Regions from separate parts of the Spirillospora sp. NPDC047418 genome, predicted to be linked through region 1. Evidence: riboswitches for the same ligand, from Rfam matches in the RefSeq annotation. Region 1 holds a riboswitch; each other region holds the start of a gene.
What was found. Region 1 has a riboswitch for cyclic di-AMP ahead of ABZ806_RS22725 (CHAP domain-containing protein). Riboswitches for the same ligand answer to the same signal wherever they lie in the genome.
Positions count from the first base shown of each region.

Region 2: another riboswitch for cyclic di-AMP. It lies ahead of ABZ806_RS11145 (CHAP domain-containing protein); the one in region 1 lies ahead of ABZ806_RS22725 (CHAP domain-containing protein).
Region 3: another riboswitch for cyclic di-AMP. It lies ahead of ABZ806_RS21600 (C40 family peptidase); the one in region 1 lies ahead of ABZ806_RS22725 (CHAP domain-containing protein).
Region 4: another riboswitch for cyclic di-AMP. It lies ahead of ABZ806_RS23275 (C40 family peptidase); the one in region 1 lies ahead of ABZ806_RS22725 (CHAP domain-containing protein).

Region 1 covers NZ_JBEYTW010000036.1:43,308-50,875, forward strand. The annotation lists gene ABZ806_RS22715 (Re/Si-specific NAD(P)(+) transhydrogenase subunit alpha) at 1-86, opposite strand, end outside; gene ABZ806_RS22720 (potassium transporter Kup) at 434-2,377, shown strand; gene ABZ806_RS22725 (CHAP domain-containing protein) at 2,552-3,316, opposite strand; cyclic di-AMP (ydaO/yuaA leader) riboswitch at 3,328-3,484, opposite strand; gene ABZ806_RS22730 (flavin-containing monooxygenase) at 3,878-5,224, shown strand; gene ABZ806_RS22735 (TetR/AcrR family transcriptional regulator) at 5,224-5,895, shown strand; gene ABZ806_RS22740 (alpha/beta hydrolase) at 5,885-6,859, shown strand; gene ABZ806_RS22745 (N(5)-(carboxyethyl)ornithine synthase) at 6,897-7,568, shown strand, end outside.
Region 2 covers NZ_JBEYTW010000013.1:101,581-109,148, forward strand. The annotation lists gene ABZ806_RS11135 (NYN domain-containing protein) at 1-674, shown strand, start outside; gene ABZ806_RS11140 (C40 family peptidase) at 846-1,892, shown strand; cyclic di-AMP (ydaO/yuaA leader) riboswitch at 2,383-2,583, shown strand; cyclic di-AMP (ydaO/yuaA leader) riboswitch at 2,738-2,877, shown strand; gene ABZ806_RS11145 (CHAP domain-containing protein) at 2,889-3,725, shown strand; gene ABZ806_RS11150 (RNA-guided endonuclease InsQ/TnpB family protein) at 3,667-4,848, opposite strand; gene ABZ806_RS11155 (hypothetical protein) at 5,181-6,458, shown strand; gene ABZ806_RS11160 (M48 family metallopeptidase) at 6,455-7,568, shown strand, end outside.
Region 3 covers NZ_JBEYTW010000033.1:51,338-58,905, forward strand. The annotation lists gene ABZ806_RS21590 (Mut7-C RNAse domain-containing protein) at 1-648, shown strand, start outside; gene ABZ806_RS21595 ((deoxy)nucleoside triphosphate pyrophosphohydrolase) at 654-1,040, shown strand; gene ABZ806_RS21600 (C40 family peptidase) at 1,350-2,369, opposite strand; cyclic di-AMP (ydaO/yuaA leader) riboswitch at 2,377-2,525, opposite strand; gene typA (translational GTPase TypA) at 2,728-4,581, shown strand; gene ABZ806_RS21610 (FHA domain-containing protein) at 4,653-6,032, opposite strand; gene ABZ806_RS21615 (4Fe-4S single cluster domain-containing protein) at 6,020-6,739, opposite strand; gene ABZ806_RS21620 (AAA family ATPase) at 6,736-7,568, opposite strand, start outside.
Region 4 covers NZ_JBEYTW010000038.1:13,871-21,438, reverse strand. The annotation lists gene ABZ806_RS23285 (BlaI/MecI/CopY family transcriptional regulator) at 1-74, shown strand, start outside; gene ABZ806_RS23280 (M56 family metallopeptidase) at 79-1,014, shown strand; cyclic di-AMP (ydaO/yuaA leader) riboswitch at 1,156-1,302, shown strand; gene ABZ806_RS23275 (C40 family peptidase) at 1,306-2,349, shown strand; gene ABZ806_RS23270 (M56 family metallopeptidase) at 2,796-3,746, opposite strand; gene ABZ806_RS23265 (BlaI/MecI/CopY family transcriptional regulator) at 3,743-4,117, opposite strand; gene ABZ806_RS23260 (class I SAM-dependent methyltransferase) at 4,206-4,895, opposite strand; gene ABZ806_RS23255 (class I SAM-dependent methyltransferase) at 4,943-5,683, opposite strand; gene ABZ806_RS23250 (hypothetical protein) at 5,907-7,229, shown strand; gene ABZ806_RS23245 (coiled-coil domain-containing protein) at 7,259-7,568, opposite strand, start outside.

The DNA of each region.
Region 1 (7,568 bases):
AGCTTCTGCAGCCGGGTGACGGTGTCCGGCGTCACCGCCACCCGCCGCTCGCCGGGCGCATCCTCCTTGAGAATTCCAACGATCATGACAACCACCTCATATCTCCCGCGCATCAGCGCCGTGAGCGCGCGGTACGGGGCATCGCGCCTGGTTGCCGGGGTGCCTGCACGCCGGTCCGGACGTGGACGAGCGGACGGCCGCCAAGTATCTCGGCATCAAGGTAATTCTGCCGCGAGCGGGACCGCTTCCGCTATGTACTGTGTGCCAGTCTTGGCCGCGAAAGTTGGGCACTTGCGTACCGTCCTGAAAGTGCCGTCCCGCGGGACACGAAGTCCGCGGCCCGAGATCTCCTTCGCCCGGCTCAGCCGTCCGACCTGGACACAGATCACCTGGTGAGGCTTCCGGGGTGCCGCGGGCGGTTAGGTATGCCGTTATGGGCGACGGGGAGATGGTGCCTGGGGCGGCGGCGTCCGAGCCCGGCGCCTCCGCGTCCGGGGCGCGGGGGCGTGCCGCGTTGACGGTGGGTGCGCTGGGTGTCGTCTATGGGGACATCGGCACCAGCCCGTTGTACTCCCTGCAGACGGTGTTCTCGATCGACCATGGAGCGGTCCGTCCGACCAGCGGTGACGTCTACGGCGCGATCTCGCTGGTGTTCTGGACGATCACGCTGATCGTGTCGGTGAAGTACGTGACGCTGATCCTGCGGGCCGACAACGACGGCGAGGGCGGCGTGATGGCGCTCGCGGCACTGGTGCGCCGGGTGCTCGGCGGCGCGCGGGGAGGGGCGGCCCTGGTGATGGCGCTGGGCGTGTTCGGCGCCTCGCTGTTCTACGGCGACAGCGTGATCACCCCGGCGATCTCGGTGCTGTCGGCGGTGGAGGGCCTGCAGGTGAGCAGCCCGGAGCTGGCACACGTGGTGGTGCCGGTCGCCGCGACGATCCTGGCGTTCCTGTTCGTCGTGCAGAGCTGGGGCACGCACCGGGTGGCGAGCCTGTTCGGGCCCGTCATGCTGCTGTGGTTCGCCGCGCTGGCGGCGGGAGGACTGATTCAGCTGGTCGATCGGCCCGGCATCGTGCGGGGCCTGTCGCCGACGTACGCCGCCGCGTTCATCGCCGACCGTCCCTACACCGCGTTCATCGCGATGGGAGCGGTGGTCCTGGTGATCACCGGGGCCGAAGCGCTGTACGCCGACATGGGACACTTCGGCAAAGGGCCCATCCGCCGTGCCTGGTTCGCCGTCGTGTTCCCGGCCCTGACCCTGAACTATCTCGGTCAGGGCGCGCTGATCCTGGATGATCCCCGCAACACCCAGAACCCGTTCTTCCTGTTGTTCCCCGGCTGGGCACGGCTGCCGATGGTGGTGCTGGCCACCGCCGCGACGGTGATCGCCTCGCAGGCGGTGATCTCCGGTGCGTTCTCGGTGTCGCGCCAAGCGGTCCGGCTCGGATACCTGCCGCACCTGCGCGTCCGCCACACCTCGCCGCGCGAGGCCGGGCAGGTGTACGTACCCGCAGTCAACTGGATCCTGTTCGCGGGCGTGCTGATCCTGATGCTGGGCTTCCGCTCGTCCCAACGGCTGGCGACCGCCTACGGCATGGCCGTCACCGGCACCTTCCTGATCACCACCACGCTGTTCCTGGTCGTCGCGCGGGTCGCCTGGCGCTGGGCGGCCTGGAAGCTCATCGTGACCGCGCTCGTGCTCGGCGGCGCGGAGATCACCTACTTCTCGGCGAACCTCACCAAGGTGACCCACGGCGGCTGGCTGCCGCTGCTGATCGGGATCTCGGTGTTCACGGTGATGACGACCTGGGAGCGCGGGCGCGAGATCGTCACCGCACGCCGTGCCGCCAAAGAGGGACCGTTGCCGGAGTTCATCGAGAAGCTGCACCGGGACGGGGTCCAGCGCGTGCCAGGCACCGCGGTCTTCCCCCACCAGGGCAAGACGACGACCCCGATCGCGTTGCGCGCCAACTACGAGCACAACCACGTCGTCCACGAGCATGTGGTGATCGTCTCGATGGTGTCCGAGGACGTCCCCTACATCCCTGCCGCGCAGCAGCTCAGCATCGACGATCTCGGCTATCGCGACGACGGCATCGTCCATGTCTGCGTCCGGCACGGTTTCCAAGACCCGCAGGATCTGCCCGCCGCTCTGCGCCGAGCCGCCCTGCTCCCCGGCGCCGAACTGCGCTTCGATCCAGACCACGCCTCCTACTTCCTGTCCAAGGTGACGCTGGGGCTGACCCAGGCACCCGGCATGCGGCGGTGGCGCAAGCGACTGTTCCTGGTACTGGCCCGCAACGCCGCCAATCCCGCCGGCTACTTCCGCCTGCCCGAAACGCGCACGGTCATCATGGGTTCCCAGGTCGACATCTGACCGCGCCCGAGTACCCCTCCGATGGATGCATCGGCGACCCGGTCCGGGCGCGGAGTAGCCGTGCGTGATCTGGGCGCGGTGACGGACGTGCTAGCGGAGGCTTTCATTCCGAACGCCCGAAGGCGCCCGGCGGGGGGCCGGGCGCCTTCGGGGGTGGTGGGTCTGGGGTTGGGGCTACTTCTTGGCGTAGTCGGGGTAGCCGTAGCCGACGATCTGGGAGGTGTCGCGGGTCTTCTTCTGGACCTCGTTGTTGCTGTTGCCCTCGATGGTCTTCACGGTGCCGTCGCCGTTGTCCTTCACCACAAGGCCGACGTGGTCGATGCCGCCGATGGAGCCGTTGGAGCCGTTCTTCCAGTCGAAGAAGACCACGGCGCCGGGCTTGGGCTTGTCGCCCCAGCGGTCGGTCTTCTTGAACCAGGTGGCGTGCTGGACGGTGTAGGCGTCCCAGCCCATGTTCTTCACGCCGGTCTGGGCGCCGAGCCAGGACACGAACATGTCGCACCACTGGGCGCCGTTGTAGGCCTTGACCGAGAACCCGCCGTCGCGCTGGGCGGTGGCCTTGGCGTGCGGGGTGGAGACGTACCAGTCGTGGAACTTGGTCTGGCCGGCCTTGCCCTCGCTGATGCCGACCTGCTTCTCGGCCAGCTTGATGACCTGGGATGCCTGCACCGCGCCCGGCGCGACCTTGTAGCCGGCCTTCTTGGCCTCGGCTGTGGTCATCGCCGCGTTCTTGGAGGTGGTGCTGTTGGAGGTCGTGCTCTGCTCGGCGACCGCGGCGGCGGCCTGGGCGGGGGTCTCGGCCGCGGCGCTGCCGCCGGCCAGGGGGTTGAGGACGGCGAGTCCGACGGCTCCGGCCAGGACCGCACCGGCGGCGACGCCGACGGCCTTGTCCTCGGAGGAGAACCGGGTGAGCGAAAGACGATCGAAACGACCGGTCATGCAGGGAATCTCCTTGTCTTCCATGACGCCTACCGGGTTAGCTGACGGATTCGGGCATGGAAGCAGCCCTACGGCGCGACCGTTCGGCGCGCCGATTCACCCCTGGAACACTGGGTCCCCGGCTCCGTCCGGCCGCATCGACCGGGACGGACTCGGCCTCGCACCGCATGGCGCGGCGCAGACTTTTACGGATGTATCTCAGCGACTGATCTCGGTGAGGGTGCGCGCGTCACATGGCGCGCATCGCGTGCGGATACCGCTCCGCGATCCTCGGCCGCACATCGCACGGCCGGCGGCAACGCATGGGGCGCGCTGCAAGATTCGGATAGAAGGTAAGCAACCTTCACAAGAAAAGCAAACCAAGCACAAACCTCGTTTATGCCCGCATCATGCCCTTCCAAGGATTCACCAACAGCGTCACGGCGCCGGGTGTTCCCGATCTTTCCCCGACCACCCCCCATGTGAGCTCCGCACGTGTGTCGACAGTGGTTGACGCGTGTCAAAAGTCGCCGCTAGCTTGTGGGTTGTCACGTTCGTCACACTTTGCGGGCAGGAGCTTCCGTGCCGCCTCCGACCACCGCCGTGATCGGCGCCGGTATCAGCGGGCTGACCACCGGCAAGATGCTCGGCGACTACGGCGTGCCGTACGTGTGCTTCGAGACCTCCGACCGGATCGGAGGCAACTGGGCGTTCGGCAACCCCAACGGGCACAGCAGCGCGTACCGCTCGCTGCACATCGACACGTCCAAGGAGCGGCTGTCCTTCAAGGACTTCCCGATGGACAGGTCGTATCCGGACTTCCCGCACCACAGCCAGATCAAGGCGTACCTCGAGGACTACGCCGCGGCGTTCGACCTCAAGCGGAACATCGAGTTCGAGAACGGTGTGGTGCGTGCGCGGCGCCTCGACGGCGGCGGCTGGGAGCTGGACGCGCAGTCCGGGGAGACGACCAGGTTCGATTTCCTGGTCGTCGCCAACGGCCACCACTGGGACCCGCGGTTTCCGGACTTCCCGGGCGAGTTCACGGGCGAGTCCCTCCACTCCCACGCCTACATCGATCCGCGGACGCCGCTCGAACTGTCCGGCACGCGGATCCTCGTCGTGGGCATCGGCAACAGCGCGGCCGACATCGCCGTGGAGGTCTCGTCCAAGGCACTGGGCAACCAGGTCACCCTGTCCACCCGGTCCAGCGCCTGGATCGTGCCGAAGTACCTCGCCGGACGGCCGGCGGACGAGCTCTTCCAGACCGTCCCCCACGTCCCGCTGTCCTGGCAGCGGAAGATCGCCCAGCTGGGCCAGCCGCTGATCTCGGGCCGGCCGGAGCGGTACGGGCTGCCGAAGCCGAACCATCAGTTCCTGGAGGCGCACCCGACCCAGTCGGTGGAGCTGCCCCTGCGGCTCGGCTCCGGCGACGTGACGGCGAAGGGCGACATCTCCCGGCTCGACGGGCGCACCGTGCACTTCCAGGACGGCACGTCCGAGGAGTTCGACGTCGTCATCTACGCGACGGGCTACAACATCACCTTCCCGTTCTTCGACGAGGACTTCGTCAGCGCGCGCGAGAACCACATCCGGCTCTACAAGCGGATCTTCAAGCCGGGCATCGACGACCTGGCCTTTGTCGGCTTCGCCCAGTCCACGCCCACGTTGTTCCCGTTCGTCGAGTGCCAGGCCCGGCTGGTCGCGGCGTACTGCGCCGGTCACTACCGGCCTCCGCCGGCCGCGGAGATGGAGGCGGTGATCACCACCGACGAGCAGCGGTTCACCGCGCACATGGTGCAGTCGGCGCGCCACACCCAGCAGGTGGACTATTTCGTCTACGAGCACGAGCTGCGCACGAAGGAACTGCCGCGCGGACGGCGCCGCGCGGCCAGGTTCGGGGCGCCGGCCCTGGCGGGACGGGTCTGATGGCCGCCGCGGAACGGGCGGACGGGCTGGACCGCAGGCCACCGGGCCGCGGGGACCAGCGGCGTGAGGCACTGCTGGCCTCGTTGAAGGAGCACCTGCGGGAGAGCGGCCTGGAGGCGATCAACATCGCCGACATCGCCCGCCGCGCGGGCGTGTCCCGGTCGGCCTTCTACTTCTACTTCGAGAACAAGGTGCACGCCGTGGCGTCGCTGGCCGGGGAGCTGTACGACGACATCCGGCCCGCCGCGGAAGTGCTCGTGGGCCGTGAGGGCAGCCCGCAGTGGCGGATCGAGACCGTGATCCGCCGCCTCTTCGAGGCGGTGGACGAGCACCGCCACATCTATCGGGCCGTGCTGGAGACGCGCGCGGTCAGCGAAACGGTCAGAAGTCTGTGGGGAGCGGACCGGCAGTCGTTCGTGGAGCCGGTGGCGAGCATGATCCGGGCCGAGCGCGAGGCCGGCAACGCCCCGGACGGGGTCGGCGCCACCGCACTGGCCACCGTGCTGCTCGACCTCAACGACCGTGCGCTGGAGCATGTCGTCCTCGGCGGCCCGCTCTCCAGGGAACAGCACATCCGCGCGCTGACGACGGTCTGGCTGCGCACGATCTACGGCACCGTCCCCCCTGACGCCGCAGGCGCCGCACCCGAGGAGTCACCCGGTGACCTTTGAGACGATCGGCTTCGGTTCGAGCGGTGTCGAGTGCCGCGGCTGGCACTTCCGGGCCCTGCACGACGACCTCGCCACCGAGAAGGGACGGCCGTGCGCGGTGATGGCGCACGGTCTGGCCGGCACCATGGACTCCGGGCTGGAGCCCTTCGCGACGGCGCTGGCCCGGGCGGGTCTCGATGTACTCGCGTTCGACTACCGCGGCTTCGGGCTCAGCTCCGGCACCCCGCGCCAGATCGTCTCCCCGCGCCGCCAGCAGGAGGACTACCGGGCCGCACTGGCGGCCGCCGCCGGACTGCCCGGCGTCGACCCCGGCCGGCTGGTGCTGTGGGGGGTTTCGCTCGCGGGCGGCCACGTGCTGTCGGTGGCCGCGGGCCGTGCGGACGTGGCCGCGGTCGTGGCCCTGACGCCCCTGGTGGACGGGGCCGCGGCCGGCCGGCTCGCACTGTCCGGCCATCCGAAGTCGCAGCTGCTGGGGACCACCGCGCTCGGCCTGCGCGCCTACGCGGCCCGCGCGGTGGGCGCGGAGGAGGTGATGATGCCGGTGGTCGGAAGGCCGGGCTCCAGGGCGGCGCTCACGCTCGAAGGGGTCCAGGAGAGCTACCTGGCCATCGCCGGGCCGAGCTGGCGCAATCGGATCGGCGCCGCGATCACCGTCGAACTCGGCTCGTACCGTCCGATCAAGGACGCCGCGGGAGTCGCGTGCCCCGTGCTGTTCCAGATCGCCGACTTCGACCGGAGCGCACCGCCGTACGCCGCTGTCAAGGCCGCGGTGAAGGCCCGCGCCGAGGTCCGGCACTACCCGTGCGACCACTTCGACGTCTACCAGGGCGCGGACTGGCACGCCGCCGCCGTCTCCCACCAGGTGCACTTCCTGACCCGGCACCTTGGTCCGAGAAAGTCGGCGGAGGTGCCTGCAGTAATGTCGGAAGAGCCGGAGATCCGCGACATCCAGCGTCGAGGCTGACTCGCCCTACCGGCTTCACCCCCGAGAGGGGACCGACTTGCCGAACGAGAACGACTTAAACCATTCCGGCGCCGCAACGGCGTCGCCGACCCCGGATACCGGCCTGAGCCTCGGTGTCCTGGCGCACACGGCCAAGGAGAACGAGCGCCGGCAGCCGATACATCCGCTGCATCTCCGGCGGATCGACCCCCGGCTGCGGTCGCGCATCTACCTCGAACAAGGCTACGGCGAGAGCTTCGGCATTCCGGACGAGGACCTCGCCCCGCAGGTCGCCGGGCTCCTCCCCCGCGACCGGCTCATCGCCCGCTGCGACGTCGTCCTGCTGCTCAAACCGCTGCCCCACGACCTCAAGGAACTGCGCCCGGGCCAGGTCCTGTGGGGCTGGCCGCACTGCGTCCAGGACCGGGAACTCACCCAGGCCGCCATCGACGGGCGGCTCACCCTGATCGCGTTCGAGGCGATGAACCACTGGGCGGCGGACGGCGGGTTCAACCTGCACGTCTTCCACAAGAACAACGAGCTCGCCGGGTACTGCTCCGTGCTGCACGCGCTCGCCCTCACCGGATCCACCGGCGCCTACGGCCGGCGGCGCCGCGCCGCCGTCATCAGCTTCGGTGCCACCGCGCGCGGCGCGGTCACGGCGCTCAACGCCCATGGAGTCCACGACGTCCACGTCCTGACCCACCGCGGAGTCAGCGCCGTCGGCTCG
Region 2 (7,568 bases), on a different contig from region 1:
CCGCCGCGTCCGAGAAGGAGCTGCGCAGGCTGCGCGCCCGCGCCGCCCAGGCGGAGGCCGCCGCGGAGGCCGCCAAGCGCGCGGCGCGGGAGGGGCGCAACGTCGACGACGTCCGGCTGCGGATGCTGCTCGACACGCTCGTGGACGCGGCGCAGGGCGTCCGCCGCGAGCTGGCGCTGCCCTCCACGATCGGCCGCCCGGCCGACATGGTCGGCGGGGCGGCGCAGCGCGCGGTCCCGGGCCGGGCGCTGTCCGACGGCGACCCGCAGCTGCTCGACCGGCTGCTGGCCCTGCCGCAGGTGCACCTGGTGGTGGACGGCTACAACGTCACGAAGACCGGGTACGGCGAGCTGCCGCTCTCGGACCAGCGCAGCCGGCTGGTGTCCGGGCTCGGCGGGCTGGCGGCGCAGACCCGCGCCGAGGTGACATGCGTGTTCGACGGCGCGGAGCTGGACGCGCCGGTGGCGATCGTGGCGCCGCGCGGCGTCCGGGTGAAGTTCAGCGCCCCCGGCCAGACCGCGGACGAGCTGATCGGCGAGCTGGTGCGGGCCGAGCCGCCGGGCCGTCCGGTCGTGGTGGTGTCGTCGGACCGGGAGGTCGCCGACGCGGCCCGCCGCGCGCAGGCCCGGCCGTGCCCCTCCACCCTGCTGCTGCGGCGGCTGGGCCGGTCATAAGGAACCCATAAGGCCCCGATAAGGGACGGGTCGCTCCCCGTGATCAGAATGTCACAAAAAAGAGACAATGATCGCCGATGTCAATCAAAGAGTGACGAATCGGTTGTGACGGTTGTTGCCCGTCGCTAGTGTCGTCGGCTGACGTCGTGGACGAGAGGGGCGAGACCGACCGTGGCCAAAGATCTCATCGGGGCACCAGCACAGGGGCGCGACCGGAGAGGCGGCCTGGCGAGCAGAGCCGCCTCCCGACGCCTGGCGGCCGTCGCCGCCCTGAGCCTGACGGCCTCCCTGACCTACGTCCCGGTGGCGGCGCACGCCGAGCCGAAGCCGACCAAGGCGCAGGCCCAGAAGAAGCTCAACAAGCTCAACGAGCAGATGGACCAAGAGGTCGAGAAGTACAACCAGAACAACGAGAAGCTCAAGGTCGCCAAGAAGAAGTACAGCATGTCGACGAAGGCGGCCAAGCAGGAGCAGGCGACCTTCGACGAGCAGCGCTCCAAGATCGCCCAGATGGCGGCCGCCGCCTACAAGAACGGCGACTCCGCCGACGTCACGGGCTTCGTGGGCAGCAAGGACCCGCAGGCGATCCTCGACCAGGCGGCCGTCTTCTCCCACCTGTCGCACGAGCGCAGCTCCCAGCTCACCCAGTTCCTCGCGACCGCCCAGCGGCTCCGCCGGGAGCAGGCGCAGGCCAAGGCGGCCTACGACGAGGTGAAGCAGAAGCAGGACGAGCTGTCGAAGAAGAAGAAGGAACTCAACGACAAGGTCAAGAAGCAGAAGGCGCTGGTGCGCAGCCTCGGCGGCGGCACGTCGTCCTCCGGCGGCGGAGGCGGGGGCGGCGCCACCTACAACGGCCCGGCCAGCGGCTCGGCCCGCACCGCGATCGACTTCGCCTACGCCCAGTACGGGGACCCCTACCACTGGGGCTCCGAGGGACCGGACCAGTGGGACTGCTCCGGCCTGACCATGAAGGCGTGGGCGGCCGCGGGCGTCAACATCACCCGCACCACCAACTCCCAGTGGGCCGCGACCAAGCGGGTCGCCAAGAGCGACCTCCAGCCGGGCGACCTGGTGTTCTTCAGCGGCCTCGGCCACGTCGGCCTGTACGTGGGCAACGGCAAGATGATCCACGCTCCCAGCAGCGGCAAGACCGTCACGGTCGTCAGCATCACCTCGGGCTACTACCTGAGCAATTACTACGGCGCCGGGCGTCCCTGACGCCCCGCCGGGCGCTCCGCTGAGGGGCGCCTGAGGGTTCTCATCGGCAACGGACCAGGGTTGACCTGGTCCGTTGTTGATTTTGGGGGGGTTTGCCTTCTGTTGGGGCTTTGGTACCTTGTCACCACCCCGGCGCCCTCCAGGCGCCGCGGCCCCGCGGCACCCACCAGGCGCCTCGGTCCCACGCGGCGCATCCAGCCGCCGCGTGTCAGGCGGCGCGAGCCACGCGCCGCTCCCCCCGGGCGGCACGCTCCACGCGTCGCCCCGCGGCACCCGAACGGTGCCGCAGCGGTCCCGTCGTGGACCGCGGCCGGTCCGGCCACCGTGTGCACGCCCGCAGCGTGCATGGCGCTGAGAGCGCGTCCACGGCGGATCTCCGGGCCAGGCTCCGGACGCTCCCGGCAACGGGCCGTCCGCCCACAACATCAGCGCCGCTCGTTCGCACGCGGGAGACAGGTCCCGCGCCGGGCCCCATCTCGCCCCCAGGATCGCAGCGGCAGCGCCGAATCCGCCTCAGCGCGGAACCGGGGACCCACACCGCCGGAGTCCGGGACACCTCCCGGACGGGCATTCCGGCACCCGGGGTGAATCGGTGCGCCTCTACCGGCCCCGTTCCGGTGGAGCCCGCCGTAGGGCCAGCTTCCACGCCCGAACCCGTCAGCTAACCCGGTAGGCGTCTGGAAGAGCGAAGGAGTGAGTTCCGCAGCGTTTCCTGGGCGTGGCCGCCCATCGGACGGCCACGCCCGGAACACCCCTGCCCTCCGCGGACGCGACCGTCCGGCGGAGACCCATCCGAACCGGCGTGCCCGCACGCGGCACGTCACCGCCGAGTCCGCCGACGGCCGCGCACACGCGCGCCGGACGCGGAGCCGGGGACCCACTGTGTCCTTTTTCGGGGTGAATCGGCCTGCCCATGGGCGGCCGTAGGGCGGCTTCCACGCCCGAACCCGTCAGCTAACCCGGTAGGCGGCATGGAAGTCGAGGAGAGATCCCCCCGTGCCAGGCGCGCATCGCAAGAAGACCCCGGGCAAGCACCGCAAGCCCGGCTCCCTGTCCATCACCTGGCGGACGACCGGCGGCGTGATCGTCGGCGCCGCCGTTCTCGGCACCGCCGCGGCCACCGCGCAGGCGTCCGTCCTGCCGTTCGGGCCCGCCCCGGCGACCGCCGCGGCGGCCGGCGTCACCGCGGCCAAGAAGGCGGGCGGCGGCCCGTCGCACGAGTCGTCGAAGGGCTCGTCCAAGGGCTCCTCCAAGGACGGTCCGCGCAGTACGTCCAAGGCGGCGCCCAAGAAGGACGCGAAGGACGAGCCGCGGCAGGCCCCTCCCCAGAAGTCCGGGGAGTCCCGGCCCACCGCCGCGGAGGCCATCAAGATCGCCAAGTCCCAGGTGGGGATCACCGAGGACGGCGGCGGCGACACCAAGTTCCAGAAGTGGTACATGAGCACGGCCCGCGCCCAGGAGACGGTCGCCCGCGACGGCGGCTCCATCGGCGGCTACAGCGGCGCGCAGTGGTGCGACATGTTCGTCTCCTGGGTCGGCGAGCAGATCGGCTTCACCGACCAGGTCGGCAGCGACGCCTGGACGGTCGCGCACGCCAGGTGGTTCCAGCAGCACGGCCGCTGGGGCACCGAGCCGAAGCCGGGCGCGATCGTCTTCTACGCGTGGGACGGCAGCAAGGACGTCTCGCGCATCAGGCACGTCGGCATGGTGATCAAGAAGATCGACGACGGCACCGTGGAGACGGTCGAGGGCAACACCGGCAACGCCGTCAAGATCAAGAAGCGCTCCGCCGACGACATCGTCGGCTACGGGTACCCCGACTACAAGTCTTGACTGCTCCCCTCCCTGGCGGGAGGGGATCGTTCGGGTCCCCTCCCGCCCGGACCAGCATCACGCGCGCGGAGTTCTTGTCCCTGGGACGGGACGTCCCGCACGCGGTGCAGGTGTAGATGCGCTCGGACAGCGGCAGGCGGTGCTTGGCTCTCGCGCCGCAGTCGCCGCAGTCGCCGCAGTCCATCGTGGTGTACGCCGGGCCCACCAGGCGGACGTCTCGGCCGTGTTTGCGGCCCATCTCGATCAGGGCCTTCTTGGTGTCGCCGATCGCGGCGTCGGCGGCCTTGCGCGCCATCGTGCTCTTGGCGAGGAACTTGGGGCGGAAGTCCTCGACCGCGACCGCGTCATGGTCGCGCATCACCTTCTTCGCCCACTTGCGGGCGTCGTCCCGGCGCTGTCGGGCGACCTTCGTGTGCGTTTTGGCCGCCAGTTTCCGCGCCCGCCGATACCCCTTGGACTGCTTCTTGCCCGTGGGGGCGCGGCGCCGCGCCATCTGCCGCTGGTAGCGCGCCAGCCGCGCCTGTGCCTTCTTACCGTGCTCGGAGTGCGGCAGGTCGTGGTCGCCCGAGGTGGTCGTCGCGGTCTCGGTCACGCCCCAGTCCACACCCAGGACCCGTCCGGTGGCCGGCAGAGGCTCCACCCGCGCCGTCGCGACGAACGAGGCGTACCCCCGCCACAATGCCCCCCGGCCAGGTGCAGGCGCCCGTCCCGCAGTCGGAACCCGCGGCGGGTGTAGTTGAGGGTCGGATCGGTCAGGTCCCGCTTCTTGAACCGGGGCATCCCCGCCCGCTGCCGGACCGGCAAACCTTCGACGATGTCTTTGAGCGCCCTGGCCCGTGATCGGCCGAAGTCGCGGATGGGTCTGCTGCTGCGGCACCGACGTCCCCTTGCGCAGCCAGGACTTCTCGGCGCGCCACCCGGTCAACATCTTGTCCAGTTGCGCGGGCCCGCACGTGGCGCCCGCCCGATGCGCGGCCTTCGACTGGGCGACGCATTCATTCCACACCCACCGGCAGCGATCCCACTCGGCCAGCAGCGCCCGCTCGGCAGTAGACGACAGCCGCAGCCGGAACCCGAACCGGGCGTTCCCGATGCCGTGCTCGTGGTGTGCCGGTATCGCCATACCGCCGACCAGACACTGCCTCTACGTGTTCTTGACGATACTGTGAGTTACCCTTGGTGGGCGTGTCACTCCGCGGGTCCCCGCCGACGTCCGCGCACGCCGGGTCGAGCGGGCGAGACGCCGGCCGGCGCTCCCTCAACTCTGATCTCTTCTACCTACTGGAGACGGCCCTCGGCGGCACTCGGCGAGCGATCCGCGCCAGGGGGCGGATCGGCTCCCCTGCCCCGCTGAGTGGGAGGCCGGATTCCTACCCGTTCGGTCGAGGCCGGGGCATCCCCGGGGAAAGCTCGTGATGGCGCCTCCGGCGGCGCGCGCTGCATAGGATCGCGCGCATGGAGGACGATCCGGAGCGCGGCGGCCCCGTGACGCGGCGCAGGGCGCTCGCCCTGGGCGCGAGCGGGGCCGCCGCGCTGCTCGCGGGCGGCGCCTGCCTCCTCGGCGCGCGGTCCGGCGGCGACGGCGCGGCCGGGACCCGCGCCTCCCCCGGCGACTCCGCCGAGGCGGCCGGCCCGTTCGGCCCCGACGCCGCCGGAACCGTCCTCGCCAACCGCGCGCGGGCGGTGCGGGACGGCGACCGCATCGCCTTCCTCGCCACCGTGGGCCACGCGCCCAGGGCGTTCCAGGACGCGCAGTCGCGCATGTACGACAACCTCCGCAAGCTCCCCCTGGAGGGGTGGCAGGAGCGTCTCTCCAACACCCAGGCCGCGTCCGGCGAGAGCGCGGTCGTCCGCGTCGAGGTGCGCTACAGGCTGCGCGGGTTCGACAAGGGCTACGTGGCCCGCACCCGCTACCTGGCCTTCGCACCGGCTTCCGGCACCTGGACGATCGCCGGGGATGGAACGTCCCACGGATTCAAGGACGACGCCGACATCTGGGACGGCGGCCCCCTGACCGTGGTCAAGGGGCGCTCCAGCCTCGTCATCGGCGACGCCGCCGGGCTCACCGGCATCGCCGGCCGCCTGGACGCCGCCGTACCGGTCGTCACGGGCGTCGTCGGGCGCGGCTGGGCGCAGCGGGTCGTCGCGCTCGTCCCCGCCGACACGGCCCTCGCGTCGGCGCTCGCCGGGCCCGGCCAGAGCCTCCACGAGATCGCCGCCCTCGCCACCGTCGCGCCCTCGGCGGGCGGCGGCCCCGGCGAGGACCGCGTCATCGTCTCCCCCGGCACCTTCGGCCGGCTCAACGCGCTCGGCCGCGACGTCGTCCTCACGCACGAGCTGACCCACGTCGCCACCGGCGGCGCGCGCGACCGGCGCACCCCGCTGTGGCTCATCGAGGGCTTCGCCGACTACGTCGGCTACCGGTGCGTCGAGATCGGCGTGCGGGCGGCGGCCGGCGAGCTGCGCCGCGAGGTCGCCGCGGGCCGGGTCCCGGCCGCGCTGCCGGCCGCCGCCGACTTCGCGGGCGGCTCCCCGCGCCTCTCCCAGGCCTACCAGGAGGCCTGGCTCGCCTGCCGGATGGTCGCCGGCCGGTACGGTGAGGCGACGCTCGTGCGGCTGTACCGGGCCGCCGGGCGCGCCCCGGAGGCCACCGCGCTGCGCGACGTGCTGGGCCTCACCCGCGACCGCTTCACCACCCTCTGGCGCGACTACATGAAGAAGGAACTCTCATGAGCGAGCGAAGCGAACCGGGGGGCGTGGCGGGGCGTCCCCCCACGAGGGACGTGACGGGGGCGGACGAGGGGCGCGTGGACGAGGGCGGCGCGGGCGACGGGGCGGTGGAGGAGGGGGGCCGGACGGTGGCCGGGATCGGCGGGGCGGGGCGGGCGCGCGTCGCCGCGGCGGTCGCGGCCGTGGTGCTGTTCGCCGGGGTCGGGGCCGTCCTCGCGCTGACCACCCCCTGGAACCCGCTGCCCGGCCACGTCCCCGGCGGGCACGCGGCGCCCGACCCGGCGCTCGACTTCTCGCCCGCCGAGATCGCCCGCTCGCGGGCGTTCGACTCGGCGATCAACCCGCCCGCCTACGCGGGGCTCCTGGCGGGGCTCGCGGTGCTGCTCGTCCTCGGGTTCACCCCGCTCGGCGCCCGCTTCATCGGCTGGGCGACCGCCCGCACCCGCCGCCGCCCGCTCCGGATCGTCGCCGCGACGGTCGCGGTCACCACGCTGCTGCGCCTCGCCGGGCTCCCGTTCGACGTCTGGAGCGAGTCGGTGCTGCGCCGGTACGGGCTGTCGACGCAGAGCTGGCCCGCGTGGCTCACCGACCAGCTGAAGTCGCTCGGCGTCACCTGGGTCGTCTACACGATCGCGCTGCTGCTCCTCTACACGCTCATCCGGCGCTTCCCCCGCTACTGGTGGACGGGCGCCGCGAGCGGCGGGTTCGTCCTCGTCGTGCTCGTGTCGTTCATCTACCCGGTGGTCGTCGAGCCGGTGTTCAACGACTTCCACTCGCTGAAGCAGGGGCAGCTGCGCAGCGACCTCCTCGCGATGGCGAAGCGGGACGGCGTCCCCGTCGAGGACGTCCTCGTCGCCGACGCGTCCCGCCGGACGACGTCGCTGAACGCCTACGTGTCCGGGTTCGGGTCCACCCGCCGGATCGTCCTCTACGACACGCTGCTGACGTCGCCGCGCCCGCGGATCGAGTCGATCGTCGCCCACGAGCTCGGCCACGCCAAGCGCGACGACGTCCTGTGGGGGACGCTGGTGGGCGCGCTCGGCATCGCCGGGGCGCTGTGCCTGCTGTACCTCCTGATGACCTCTCCGCGCGTCCTGCGGCGCGCGGGGGCCG
Region 3 (7,568 bases), on a different contig from region 1:
GGCGTGCCGCTGCCCGAGGCCGGTCCGATGACGATCGGCGGCGCCCGCGTCGAACCGTCCGTCCGCCCGGAGGCGGGCGACGAGGCGCAGGTGGCGGCGGTGCCGCGCCCCCAGGCCGTCCCGCTCGACCCGGGCCGGGACGCGCCGCGCTTCCTGCTGGACGTCCACCTCGGCACCCTGGCGCGGCGCATGCGCCTCCTCGGCCTGGACACGGCCTACCACAACGACATGGACGACCCGGCGCTCGTCGTCCAGGCCAACGCGGAGCGCCGCGTCCTGCTCACCCAGGACCGCGGCCTCCTGCGGCGCCGGGCGCTGTGGTTCGGCGCCTACGTCCGCGGCTCCCGGCCGGACGACCAGCTCCGCGACCTGCTCGACCGGTTCGCGCCCGTCCTGCACCCGTGGACCCGCTGCACGGCCTGCAACGGCGAGCTGGTCCCGGTCGACAAGAGCGAGGTCGAGAGCCGCCTGGAGGCGGGGACGCGCCGCAACTACGACGTCTACGGCCGCTGCGCCGACTGCGGGCAGGTCTACTGGCGCGGCGCGCACGGCGGCCATCTGGAGGAGATCGTCCAGGACGCGACGCGGCTGGCCGACGCCGCACGGGGCGAGCGCGGCCCGCGGGCCGCCGTGACGGAGAGGGGCTGATCGCGATCGATCTCGTGGTCGTGGGTGCGGCGATCATCGCGGACGGACGGCTGCTCAGCGCGCAGCGGGCCGAGCCGCCGCACATGGCGGGCGGCTGGGAGCTGCCGGGCGGAAAGGTCGATCCGGGCGAGTCGGACGAGGACGCCCTGGTCCGCGAGTGCCACGAGGAACTGGCGATCAAGGTCCGGCTGCGCCGCCGCGTCGGCGGCGACTGGCGCCTGAGCGAGAAGGCGGTCCTCCGCATCTGGACGGCCGAGATCATCGAGGGAGAACCCCGGCCCCTGGAACACCTGGCCCTACGCTGGCTGGCCCCGCACGAGCTCTACGAGGTCGCCTGGCTCCCCGGCGACCGCCCCGTCATAGACCAACTCGCCCAAGAGGGCCTGACCTAGCCCCCCAGACGCCCACGACCGGAGCCCGGAACGGGCGGGCCGGCGTGTCCAACGACATCAACCGGCGCAGCAACCACGCAACGACCCAAGCGTCGCGATCGCGACCGAAGGCAGGTTCGAGCGGAGCGAGAACCTGATCGCGCAGCGAGCCGCCAGGCGAGTCGGATGCGATGCAGCGATCGCACGTGTTCTTCGACGATGGAGGGCCGCCAGGCCCGAAGGAGGAGAAAAATACCAAAAAAACGCCGGGGGCTTCCTACCGCGCCGCAGGAAGCCCCCGACGATCGAGGGGCCGCGTGGGAGGGCCGGTCAGGAGATGCGGTTGGCGCCCGCGTAGTCGGAGCGGTCGGAGAGCTTGGAGATCTTCACCACGTCGCCGGTCTGCGGGGCGTGCAGGTACTTGCCGTCGCTGAGGTAGATGCCCATGTGGTGGAGGTTGCCGCCGAAGTAGACCAGGTCGCCGGAGCGGAGCGCGCCGCGGGACACCTTCGTGCCGAGCTGGTACAGGTCGCCGGTGTAGTGCGGGAGGCCGGACCTGCCGACCTGGGCGTAGGCCCAGACGACGAGGCCGGAGCAGTCGAAGCTGCTCGGGCCGGCGGCGGCCCACACGTACGGGGAGCCGATCTTGCCGTACGCCTTGCGGGCCATCTTGGCGGGCAGGCCGGAGCCCTTGATCGTCGCGCTGAGGCCGGTGCGGGGGTCGCGGGCGCTCGTGGTGGTCAGCTTGTCGAGGCGCTTCATCACCTCGGTGACCTTGGCCTTGGCGTCCGCGCGCGCCTTCTTGGCGTCCTCCCAGGCCTTCTGGACCTGCGCGGTCTTGGCCTCGGCGGTGCGCTGCGCGGCCTCGGCCCGGTCGATCTGCTTCTTCAGGGCCTGGACGGCGGCGGCCTGGTTCTGGGTGAGGTAGGCGCGCTCGGACAGCCCCTCCGGGGAGCCGTCGGCACCGAAGATCGCGTCGGGGGCGCCGGCCATGTAGGTGGCGGCGGCCATCCGCCCGAGCTGCTCGCGGGCCGGGCCGGCCTGGGCGCGCAGTGTCTCCGCCGCCCTGGTGGCGTCCCGCTGGGCCTTCTGCGCAGCCTTCCAGTCCACCCGCGCCTTGTTGAACTTCTCGGTGAGGATCTCGGCCTCTTCGTTCAGCGCGTCGAGGCTCTTGCGCAGGCCCTGCTCCGTGGTCGGGGTGGGGGTCGGCGCGGTCGCGGCCGCGGTGAGCGCGAACGGTCCGGCGGCGTGCGCGGCGACGGGCGCGGTGGCGCCGAGGCCGATCAGGAGCATGGTGGCCGCGGTGGCGGCGGGCGCGACGCGGCGCCGCCGGTGGGGGTCCGGTGCCAAGCCGGTGTTCTCCTCTCCTCGCGCGCCTACCGGGTTAGCTGACGGGTTCGGGCCAGGAGTCGCCCTACGGCGCGCGCTCGCGGCGGGCGCCGATTCACCCCAGGGAGGTGGGTCCCCGGTTCTCCCGGCGTGCGGGAGATTCGGCGTTCCGGACGCAGCCCCGGGGGGTGGGGCTTCGGACGACCGGATCTCGGGAAGATTACAAAGGATCGGCAAAGTACGCGAATCGGGGCCCGTGTGAAGCCCGCTGACGGGTGTGACGGACGCGCTCGGGATGGGCGGCGCGCGGCGGCGCGTAGAATGGAGTGCTGCCGTGGTTCTGCGGCGTCTCCCTGAAATCTCACACAAGGTAACCCGCATGCCCATCTCCACGCGCGACGACCTCCGTAACGTAGCGATCGTCGCCCACGTCGACCACGGAAAGACGACGCTGGTCGACGCCATGCTCTGGCAGTCCGGGGCCTTCCGCGAGAACCAGGACGTCGACGACCGCGTCATGGACTCCAACGACCTGGAGCGCGAGAAGGGCATCACGATTCTCGCGAAGAACACGGCCGTCCGGCACAACGGGCTGACGATCAACATCATCGACACGCCCGGCCACGCCGACTTCGGCGGCGAGGTCGAGCGCGGGCTGTCCATGGTGGACGGCGTCGTCCTGCTGGTGGACGCCAGCGAGGGCCCGCTCCCGCAGACCCGGTTCGTGCTGCGCAAGGCGCTCGAGGCGAAGCTGCCGGTGATCCTGGTCGTGAACAAGACCGACCGTCCCGACGCCCGCATCGACGAGGTCGTGGACGAGACGTACGAGTTGTTCATCGACCTCGACGCCGACGAGGAGCAGATCGACTTCCCGATCGTGTACGCCTCCGGCCGGGCCGGGCGGGCCTCGCTCGACAAGCCCGCGGACGGGGAGATGCCGGACTCGGCCGACCTGGAGCCGCTGTTCACGGTCATCACCGACACGATCCCGGCGCCGTCCTACGACCCGGACGCGCCGCTGCAGGCGCACGTGACGAACCTGGACGCCTCCAGCTACCTCGGCCGGATCGCGCTGTGCCGGGTGCGCGCCGGGACGATCAAGAAGGGCCAGCCGGTCGCCTGGTGCCGGCACGACGGCAGCATCGAGAAGGTGAAGATCACCGAGCTGCTGATGACGGACGCGCTCACCCGCAAGCCCGCCGACGACGCGGGCCCGGGCGACATCATCGCCATCGCCGGCATCCCGGACATCATGATCGGCGACACCATCGCCGACCCCGACGACCCGCGCCCGCTGCCGCTGATCACGGTGGACGAGCCCGCGATCTCGATGACGATCGGCACCAACACCGGGCCGATGGCGGGCCGCGAGAAGGGCACCAAGGTCACCGCCCGCATGGTCAAGGACCGGATCGACCGCGAGCTGGTCGGCAACGTGTCGATCAAGGTGCTGCCGACCGAGCGCCCGGACGCCTGGGAGGTGCAGGGCCGCGGCGAGCTGGCCCTCGCGATCCTCGTCGAGAACATGCGCCGCGAGGGCTACGAGCTGACCGTCGGCAAGCCGCAGGTCGTCGCGAAGACCATCGACGGCAAGAAGCACGAGCCGGTCGAGCGGCTCACCGTCGACATCCCCGAGGAGCACCTCGGCGCCGTCACGCAGCTGATGGCGGTCCGCAAGGGCCGCATGGAGCACATGACGAACCACGGCACCGGCTGGGTCCGGATGGAGTTCCTCGTCCCGGCCCGCGGCCTGATCGGGTTCCGCACCGAGTTCATGACCGAGACGCGCGGCACCGGCATGGCGCACCACGTCTTCGAGGTCTACGAGCCCTGGTTCGGCGAGCTGCGCACCCGGCCGTCGGGCTCGCTGGTCGCCGACCGGTCCGGTGTCGCGACCGCGTACGCGATCACGAACCTGCAGGAGCGCGGCACGTTCTTCGTCGGGCCGACCACCGAGGTGTACGAGGGCATGATCGTCGGGGAGAACTCCCGCGCCGACGACATGGACGTCAACATCACCAAGGAGAAGAAGCTCACGAACATGCGGTCGTCCACCGGCGACGAGCTGGAGCGGCTCACCCCGGCGCGCCTCCTGTCGCTGGAGGAGGCGCTGGAGTTCTGCCGCGAGGACGAGTGCGTCGAGGTGACGCCCGGGAACGTCCGCATCCGCAAGGTCGTGCTGGACGCCAAGGAGCGCGAGCGCACGCGCGCCCGCACCAAGCGCGCCGGGTAACGGCCCCGCCGCCGCGTGAAAGAGGCGGCCCCGCGGTTCTCGGAACCGCGGGGCCGCCTTCTCACGTGCCGTTACTTGAGCTGGACGGTCCCGGTCACGTCGGCGGCCAGGCGGAGCTGGTCGCCGTTGCGGAGCGGCGCCTCGACGCCGCGGGGGAGCCGCTCGCCGTTGACGAACGTCCCGTTGGTGGAGCCCTCGTCCCGCACCCAGGCCGTGCCGGACGGGTCGAGCCAGACCGTCGAGTGGCGCCGCGACACGTTGTCGTACTGCGTGAACGTGGCGGCGACCGGCGACTGGCCCACGTCCCGGCCGAGCACGAGGTGCTGGCCGACGGACACCTTCAGTTCACCGGTCGGGAACTGCAGGCGCAGGACGGGCGTGCCCTGCTTGGGCAGCGGACGCAGGCACGAGTCGCACTGCGCGGCGCCCGGGTTGCTCAGCACCGCCTCGCAGTACGGGCACATGAACGCCGTGCTGTCGGGGGCGGGGGGACGCTGGCCCTGGTTGTGGTCGGGCGGCAGCAGCGTCGCCTCGCGGCCGTGCGGCGGCAGCGGCGGCTGGCCCCCTTGCTGGGGCGCCCCGTGTTGGGGTGCGCCGTGTTGGGGTGCCCCGTGCTGGGGTGCGCCGTGCTGAGGCTGACCGTACTGGGGCGGCGGGCCGCCGAACTGGTGGTCGGCCGGGGGCTGCGGTGCGCCGTACTGGTCCTGCGGGGCCCCGTACTGGTCCTGCGGAGCGCCGTACTGATCTTGCGGCGCGCCGTACTGGTCCTGCGGAGGCGGCTGGGGGGCGCCGTACTGGTCCTGCTGCGGAGCACCGTACTGGTCCTGCGGGGGCGCGCCGTACTGGTCCTGGGGCGGCTGGTACTGCTGCTCGCGCTGCGGCGGCGCACCCCACTGGTCCTGCTGCGGCTGGGGCGGCCCCCACTGGTCCGCGGGAGGCTGCTGCTGGTGCTGCTGCATCGGCGGCTGGCCCCCCTGCTGGGGGGAGCCGTGCTGCGGCGCGCCCTGCTGGCCGCCGTGCGGGGGCTGGCCGTACTGCCCCGGCTGGCCGTGCTGGTCCTGCCCCTGCGGGGGCAGGGGCGCACCCCAGGCGTCCGGCTGCTGCTGCGGCTGCGGCGCGCCCCACGGGTCCTGCTGCTGGCCGGGCTGGCCCGGCTGCTGGTGCTGCGGGGCCTGCTGCCCGTACGGGTCGTGGGGCTGCTGCGGCTGCCCGTACTGCTGCTGGCCGCCGTACTGGTCCTGGCCGCCGCCGTACTGGTCCTGGGGACCGCCGTACTGGCCACCCGGCCCCGGCGGCGGGGGCACCCGCGGCGGCTGCTGGTCGTCGTACCCGCCCGGCCCCTGCCGGTGGGCGCCGCCACCGCCGCGCGCCAGGTTGGCCCCGCAGTTCATGCAGAGCAGGTCGCCCTGCTGGTGCGGCTCGCCGCAGACAGGACAGTTCAAGGTCGCCATGACACATCCCCCGAGCGCACGCCGGCGCGGTCGAGCCTCGACGTCAGGTGCTCCATGTCACCCCTTCGCGGGATCCCGATGTAGTACACCCGCCTTCCCTCCGGCCCTTCGTCCACGGACACCTGTACTCGGGGCCCTGTTCCTTCTCCAGTCTCGCCGACACCGGCCACTGCCCCGTACCGCTCGCGCCCCAGCGGGGACAGCGGCACGACACGCTGGTTGGCCGACCCCCTCCAGAGTAGGGAGCCGTTCCCCGAGTGTCGCCCCCCGGGATTCAACCGGTCGACGTACGGTCCCGTGATGACGGCATCGCACATGTCGAGGATCTCGCGCGTCTCACCGCTGCGGGAGAGCCGCGAGTAGGCATATCCGCTGTAAACCAATATGTCCAACTCAATCGTCTCACGGCCTGGTTTGTCCTGCCACGCTCGGACGCCGCGCAGCAGGGCCGCCAGCGCGGCCGGCTGCTCGAACGGCTCACCACCGGAAATGGTCACTCCGTCCACCGGTCCGGGCAGGGACGCGAGCCATCCTAAAACGGTCGCGACGGGCACCGCGCGGCGCGGGTCGGGATCCCAGGTGTCCCTGGACAGGCAGCCGTGGCAGTGCAGCGTGCAGCCCTGCGTCCAGATGCCGGCGCGCGTTCCGGGGCCGAGTGTGGTCACGGGGTAGTGCGCCTTGGCGAGCAGCAGGGCCGGGCCGGTCACTGGAGGTCCAGATGGACGATGCTTCCCTCGCGCCGGATGCCCGTCACCGTGACCTTCTCGTCCGGCACCAGTTCGCGGTCGAACAGCGCGCGCGCCAGCGGGTTGACGAAGTGCGACTCCAGCGCCATGCCGATGCCGCGGCCGCCCTTGTCGAGCTCCTCCGTGCACCACGCGCGCAGCGTGGTCAGCGCGTCGCCCTTCACGGCGAGGGAGAGCCGGTGCTCCTCGGTGACCCGGCGGCAGATGTTCGCGAACTGCAGGTCGAAGATCTTGTGCGCGGCCTCGGCGGAGATGAAGTCGAACACGACGATGTTGTCGCCGAACCGGTTGAGCAGTTCCGGCCGGTTGAGGACCTCGGTGAAATGGTCGGCGACCGCGCCCTTGATGCGCTGCTCGACCTCGTCGTACGACATTCCGGGTGTGATGTTCTGCACACGGTCGGGCGCCGCGTACGGCGACGCGTCCCGCGTCGTGAGATCGCGGCCCGGGACGTACATCCCGAGGTTGGAGGTGAAGATCAGGATGGACTCGGAGAAGTGGACGGTGTTGCCGCGCCCGTCGGTGAGCCGGCCGTCCTCCAGGATCTGCAGGAACTTGTCCAGGATCCGCGGGTGCGCCTTCTCGATCTCGTCGAAGAGGATCACCCGGAACGGGTCCTCCCGGACGGCGTTGGTCAGCTCGCCGCCCGCCTCGTGCCCGACGTAGCCGGGCGGCGACCCGATCAGCCGGTCGCCGGACCCCTCGCCGGAGAACTCGCTCATGTCGAAGCGCAGGTAGGCCGACTCGTCCCCGAACACGAGCTCGGTGATCGCCTTCGCCAGCTCGGTCT
Region 4 (7,568 bases), on a different contig from region 1:
CCGTCCCGCCTGAGGACGCGCGCCACCTGCTGGACGCCCTGCGCCAACGGACGTCCGGCGAGCAGGGGGAATGACGGCGTGATCTACCTCGTGATCAGTCTGGTGTCCACGGCGGTCCTGCTGGGCTGCCTGGCGGGGCCCGCCCTCGATCGGCTCCGCCGCCCCGCCGCGCATCCGGGGATCGCCATCGCCTGCTGGTTCGCGGCTCTGGCCGGCACCTTCATCGCCGACATCGGGATCGTCGCGGTGGCGCTGCTGTCGCCGCCGGCGCCCGGCCACGGCCTGTTGGAGTGGCTGCGCAACTGCCTGCCGCACCACGGCGACGAGGCGATCATCATGGCAGCGGCCGCGAGCCTGGTGCTGCTGACGGCCTGCTGCTCTAGGCTCGTCCGCAGCCTGCCGCGGCTCAGACGAGCCGTGCGGCACCGGCGCCGGCACTGGGAGATGCTCCGGCTCGTCGCCAAGGAGCATGGACGGCACGACGACGTACTCGTCCTCGACCACCCCGTCCCCGTGGCGTACTCGCTCCCCGCCCGACAGCGCGCGATCGTGGTAAGCACCGGCACGCAGGAGACCCTCACTCCCGAAGAGTTCGGCGCTGTCCTGGTCCACGAACGGACGCATCTACGTCAGCGGCACCACACGATGCTACTCATCCTCGACCTCGCCTACGCGCTCCTGCCCTGGTTGCCGACCGTCCGCCGGGCGAAGAAGACCCTGCCGCTGCTGCTGGAGATGGCCGCGGACGACGCGGCGGCCCGGGCCTGTGGCAGGCGGACGCTCGTCGACGCCCTGTGCCGGCTCGCGGCGACACCAGGTGTGGCAGGCGCCCTCGGCGCCGCGGGCCCCTCCACAGGGGCGCTCACGGAACGAGTGCTGCGGCTGGAGTCCGCCGAGGCGGTGAAGCCGCGCCGGGCGGCCAGGGCGGCAGCCTCCGCCTTCGTCACCATCGCCGTCGCCACGCCCCTCCTGGTCGCCGCCGCGACCATCGTGCAGCTGTCCGAGATCTGCTGAGGCCGTCCCTTACCGGCCGGTCATTAACACATCGTTGAGACTCCAGAGGCGGTTTGTCGCAATCGGCCGCTTGGGTGGCGAATGAGGCCGCTATCTCCTACGCTCCGTAGGAGCCATCGTGGGGTGTCCCCGCCGGGGACAGCGGTGGCCACGCCGAATCCCGCGGCCCCGCGCCGTCCGAGGAACCGGGGAACCGTTTTCCACTGGGGTGAATCCGCTCCCCCGAGCGGTAGGGCGACTCCGGCCCGAACCCGCCAGCTCACCCGGTAGGCGTACTGGAGAGGACAGTGCATGCAGCGACGAGCTGCCGGAGAGAGAACGCCGATCCGCCGCCGGTTCATCATGAGCACGGCATGGACGGCATCGATCGCCGTTTCCGCGACGCTCGTGGCTCCCCCGCCCGCTTGGGCAGAGCCCAAGCCGACCCGCAAAGAGCTGACTGCTCAGCAGAAGAAGCTCGCCGACGAGGCGGAGAAGCTCAGCGAGCAGTACAACGGGTTGCGCGTGCGCCTGCAGCAGGCGCAGCGCGCCGCCAAGGTGGCCGAGGGCAACGCCGTCCGCCAGAAGAAGGCGCTGGACGAGGCCCGGGACCGGATCGTCAAGCTCGCCGCCGACAGCTACAAGAACGGTCCGACGGACCCGGCGGTCGCCTTCGCCTCAGCGGACGACCCACAGGCCGTGCTGGACAAGTCGGCCACGCTCAACTACTTCGCCCGCCAGGACAGCACCCGTGTCGCCCACCTGCTCCAGACGATGCAATCCGCGGAACGATCCCGCAAGTCGGCTGAAGCACGCGCGAAGCAGGTGCGCGAGCTCACCGACGAGGCGAAGAAGAAGCGTAAGGAGCTCCAGACCAAGCTGAAGAAGGTCGAAGCCAAGCTGGGCGTTGGGTCCGGCGGACGCACCAGCGCGGGACCCGCCCCGAACGTTGATCCAGGTGGGGCCTCGGCCAAGGCCATGGGGGCGGTCAGGGCGGCCCTGAGCCAGCGCGGCGTTCCGTACTCGTGGGGCGGCGGCAATGCGTCGGGCCCGTCCTACGGCACCGCCCAGGGCGCCAACATCAAGGGCTTCGACTGCTCGGGACTGACGCTGTACGCCTACGCCCAGGTCGGCATCAGCCTCCCCCACTACACCGGCAGCCAGTTCACCGCTGGCACGCGTGTCTCCCAGAGCCAGCTCAAGCCCGGCGACCTGGTCTTCTTCTACAGCGACCTCCACCACATGGGCATGTACATCGGCAACGGCAAGATGGTCCACGCCCCGCAGACCGGCGACGTCGTCAAGATCAGCTCGATCTCCGGCCGCCCGTTCGCCGGCGGCGTCCGCGTGGCCTGACCACCGCGCGCCGAACCCCCCGTACCGCGTCCCCGTCACCCGCCCCCGGGGTGACGGGGACGTCTTTGTGCTGCCATCCCTGTGGCCAGCCCACCGGACGCCCCGCACCCACCCTCTACTATTCGACGAAGTAGTAGAGGGACGTGCCTTGGGACGCTGCCGCAAGTTCAACCCGAGCGGGGAGATGCTCCCGTGCGGGTCGATAGCGGTGCAGCGCCATCCTTCGTGGGACCGGGGCCAGGAACTGGACCGTCCGAGTTTGTTTGGGGATCTCGGACGGCCAGCCGGTCGACGTCATCGTCACCTATACGAGCTGTCCGGCAGTGCACGTCCATCCGGGCGTGGTCCTTCGCCCGTGGAGAAGCAGATATGGGGTCGAAGAGGGCGACGCCGTGCATCTACGCATACCAGGCCGGCCCCGTCGGGTTGTGACCCCGGCTCGGCCGTTACACCGGAAAGTGGCAGTGGCGTTCGAGGATCGCCGTAATGGCCGGGTTGGCAGCGAGAGCCAGCGGCAGCGTCACAAGCAGGGCGATACCGATGCTGCCGGTGAGACGTCCTGCGCGGGACAGGGGATCGTGGGGCGCGAGAAGGCGGCGGACCCGCAGAAGTGCCGTGCCACCGCCCGCCCCCATGGCCATGGTCGGCGTCCGGCCGCCGGCGACGGCCACCAGCGCCGCCGCGAGGGTGACGCGGTCGTGTTTGCGGGCGGCCACGTCATCGGCCAGCAACTCCAGCAACCTGGGAACCTCCGCCCTGGCGGCGCGGAGGAGCGGTACGGTGGGGAACGCACGGCCGAATGCCACGGCGAGGTTGATCGCGAGATCGTGGCGGCCCGCCAGATGCGCGCGCTCGTGGGCGAGGACCGCGGACAGCTGATCCTCGGGAAGCCGTTCGAGCGCCCCCGTGCTCAGCACGACACAGCGTCGGCGTCCTGGCAGGCAGTAGGCCAGCGGCTGATCGTAATCGACGACCAGGGCGCCCAGGTCCCGGCGGCGGCGGGCCACCATGGTGAGCGTCTGCATGTGTCGGCGCCGCTGAAGCGCGGTCGCGATGAAGGCGGTCAGGACATGTCCGGCCGTCCAGAGCAGGACGCCGCAGGCCACGAAGAGCCCGGCGTAGCCCGCGACCGGCTGTGGCGGGACCTCGTAGTGCACGCGCAGCATCAGGCGGCATGCCGCCAGCAGGTCCGCCAGGCCGTGCGGTGCCCGGACGATCGGCACCACGAGCATCAGGCCGGCGAGGACCACCGCGGCGATGACGGACGCTCCGGCCGCCTGCCAGGCGAGCACACCGAGCCGTGGAGCCCGGTCGGCCCATCCGCGGGCGCGCAGCAGCCGGGGACCCAGGATTCCCAGCAGCGCCGCATAGGCGAGGAGGGTGGCGACCGCGGTCACGTGGTATCCCGCGGCTTCACGACGTTAAGAGCCGCTTGCAGGGCTTCGCTTTCCTCTGGCGACAAGTCGGACAGGAAGTGGACGAGCGCTGCGGCCTGGTTGCTGCTGGTCGCAAGCGCCTCACGCATGAGCTTGGCCGTGTAGCCCTCTCGCGAGGCGACCGCCTCGTACTCATAAGCGCGCCCGACGCGCTTCCTACGCAGCCATCCTTTCTTGTGCAAGTTGTCCATCACGGTCATCACCGTGGTGTAGGCGATCGACCGCTCACGCTGAAGGTCTTCAAGGACCTCGCGGACGTTGGCGGGGCGGCCATAGGACCACATCCGGTCCATGACCGCGGCCTCCAGGTCGCCGAAGCGCTGCCCGGGCATGATCTACCGCCTTCCGACGTCCCGCCTGCTGGATCGGCTCTGCATACTACAGTCCATAGTAGTTTTCTCTCGCTAGCGCGTGCCGAGATCAATTCGGCTCGACGGTGCCCCACACCACTCCGACGCCCGGTACCGGCTGACGGTGCCCTACGGTGCGGAACCCGGCGTCCTCGAAGGCCTCCACCCAGAACTCTCCAGTCGCTGTCGTCTCGCGGAGAGTGTGGAGCGTCGACCGGAAGAACCGGCCGGCGCTGCGATCGATTCGCCCTCTTCCGCAGGACCCCGAATCGCTCAGGAACTGTCGGCGCCTACCGGCGGACCGCGTCCGGTCGGGCATCAGGTCGGCGATCACCAACCGTCCTCCCGGGCGGAGCCAGCGCAGCGCGCGGGGAACCAGCGCCCGCTTTTCAGGGTTGTCGCAGTGGTGGAGGGCCAGGCCGCTCACGATCAGATCGCAGCTCTGGCGCGGCATGATCAGCTCGGTGATCCGGACGCTCTCCGTCCTGATGTCCGGGCAACCCGACTCACGCGCGCGTGCTGCCAACCTCGTCGCCAGGACCCTGGACGGCTCCACCGCGACCAGTTCGGCGACCTCGCCGGAGAGTGGGATGGCGAGCATGCCGACCCCTGCGCCAAGGTCGACGCACCGGTCCTGCGGCCGTGGTGCGGCCCTGAGCCGGATCTCGGCGCTGAGCGCGGCCGAAGCCGACTCGGTGAGCAGATGGTGATGCCACTGCCGCGCCGTTCCGTCCGTCATGCGCTCGGCTCTCATCGTCATCGTCCAACCTCCATGGTATCTACTACCAGGCCTCGTAGGTAAATGCATCAGGTGGGCGTGGAGACGTCTGCACCGGTTCCGACCACCGGAGGACCGGCGTGCGCGTTCCCCCAGACGATGCCCGCCTCCTGGACGACCTGGATGTGGCCCACGTCGCTGAACCCCGCATCGGTGAACGCGCGCCGCCAGAAGTCCGGCGGGGCCGGCTGCTCGTCGCCGAGCCGCAGCCCGAGCCGGGTGACGTTCTTGGCGATCCGCCACATGCCGCCGGGGCCCTTGGCGGCGAGCGCCTTGACCTTCGCGCCGAGGACCTTGCGGTCGTCGGCGCCGAGTCCCCGGCCGAACATCATGTCCGCCACGACCAGGCGTCCCCCTGGCTTGAGCCAGCCGTGGACGCGCGCGACGAGTTCGCGCTTCTGCGGATTCGTCACGTGGTGGAGGGCGTAGTTGGAGACGACCACGTCCAGGGACGCGGCCGGTATGCGCAGCATGTTCAGGTCGCCCGCGATCGACTCGACGTTGTCGTGCCCGGCCTCCACGGCGCGCTGCTGAAGGTCCTGCGCCATGGCCGGGGAGATGTCCACGGCAGTGACGTGCCCGGCGTGCCCGGCGAGCGGGAGCGTCAGGAAACCGGTGCCGGCGCCGAGGTCCAGGCATCGGTCGGTGGCTCGGACGTCCGCGAGGCGGAGCACCTCGTCGCGGACCTTCTCGAAGGCGGGTGAGTTGGTGACGTGGTGATGCCAGGTGTCGACTCGCTCGTTCCAGGTGTTGCGCAGCCCATCCGACATGCGGCCTCCTCCGACCAGGTATCTACTAAGTCGCATAGTAGTAGCAACTACTAGGATGCATAGTAGATATCGCTCGAATCGGCCGGGGGTGGCGATGCGGAGAGCCGCGATCACGAGCTCGTCATGCCTTCTGGGGTGCCTGTTCCCGCTCGCGTCCCCACTCCCGGCCGCCGCGGCGGAGCAGCCGCGCGCATCGGCGCCGCTGATCGCGCCATCCGGCCGGATGGCCGAGCCGGCACTCGCCGTCGACCCCCGTGATCCGGCGCGCATCGCCGTCGCGGCCGATCCCTACCTGAACCCCACGCGCATCCAAGTGACCCTGTCGAGCGACGGCGGGCGGACGTGGTCCAAGCCGCGGACCGTGCGTCCGCCCGGTTTCGCCCGCAGCTTCGACCCCGGGCTGGCGTTCGCCGCGGACGGATCACTGCTGATCTCCGGTGGCGCCGCGCGCAGCGGTCCGCCCGGATGCCTGCCCGGATCGGTGATCTTCCTCGCCCGGCTCTCGGGCGGCCAGCTGGCCTACAGCCGGGTGGCCGGCCCCGAACGCGGCGCCTTCCTGGACCGGCCGTCCATGGCCTATGACGCCGGGACCGGTCTCGCGGCCCTGAGCTGGACCTGGTCCCGTGGTCGAAAAGCGCATTGCCGCGCCGAACCGGCCGCGTCCCGAACCATGGTGGCCTGGCGGCGCGGCAACGGCGGTTTCGCACAACGCCGCCTGCCGCGCCGGGACCCGGCCGTCTTCGGATCGAGCCTCGCCATCACGGCACGCGGGCAGATCATCGCCGCCGTGGCCGGCTGGCGAACCGGACGCAGGCAGGACGTCATCGTGTACGAGATCGAACCCGGTGGCCGGACGACCTCCACCGCCGTCAGGGCGGGCAAACGGCCACGGCTACTTCCGCGCCGGGGCATGCCGCTGAACCTGTTCATCCCCGCACTGGCGGTCCGTCCCGACGGGGTGCGGACGATCGGCTGGACCGAGGCGGCGGCTGGCGGGCAACGGGTGCGTATCGCGAGTTCGACGGATGGGCGGGAATGGAGGACACAGTCTGGACCGCCGGCGGACGGGCTGCCGATGGCCCCTACCGCCGCATATGACCAGCACGGAGCTCTGCTGCTGGTGCAGGGCGTCTTCAAACACGACCGAGTGGACTTCACTCTGTGGCGGCAAGGGGGAGGGGCCTGGTCCCGAGTACGCGGCTTGGGAGGCGCACCGACCGACGGATGGAAGGAACTCGGTCAATCCCTCGGCATGGTGGTCCGACCGGACGTCTGGGCCATCGCGGTTCCGACGGGTGACAAGCGCCGATCGCGGCTCACGGTGTGGGCGAACCGTGTAGAAGTGCCCAGTCCGTCCCCCGGAGGCTCTGGCTCGCCGCCGCCAACGGACCCTGGCAAGCAGAGCGATGGCGGTGAGGCCCTCGTATCGTTCGTCACCCCGTGGAGAGCGCTTGCTCTCTCGGTTCCGGCCGTCCTCGCTGTTCTCGCCCTTTGGCGGATTCGGCGAGTACACCGCCGTCTTCGTCGGCCAGGCCGACACCGCTGAACCCATGGCGACGGTTCCCGGGGTCGATCTCAGAGCACCGAGACATGCGGGTGATCCATGTGGTTCTGAGTGATGCCGCCTCGGTCCTCCATCTGGCGCCATCCGCCTCCGCGGCGCGAATCCCAGATGCGCTGACGCCAGATCACGTACTTGATGCCGAGGCGTGCGGCGTTGTCGATGACGTAGTTGGCCACCGAGTCCCCGTGCGCGGTCGCCGAGGCGGTCGGCATCCTGCCGGCGGTGCTCTCCATGAAGTCGCAGGCCCGTCCGGAGCCGTGGTCCTGCGGGTCGCCGGCGCGGTAGCAGCCGATCGTGGGGAAGGGGCCGAACTTCTGGTCG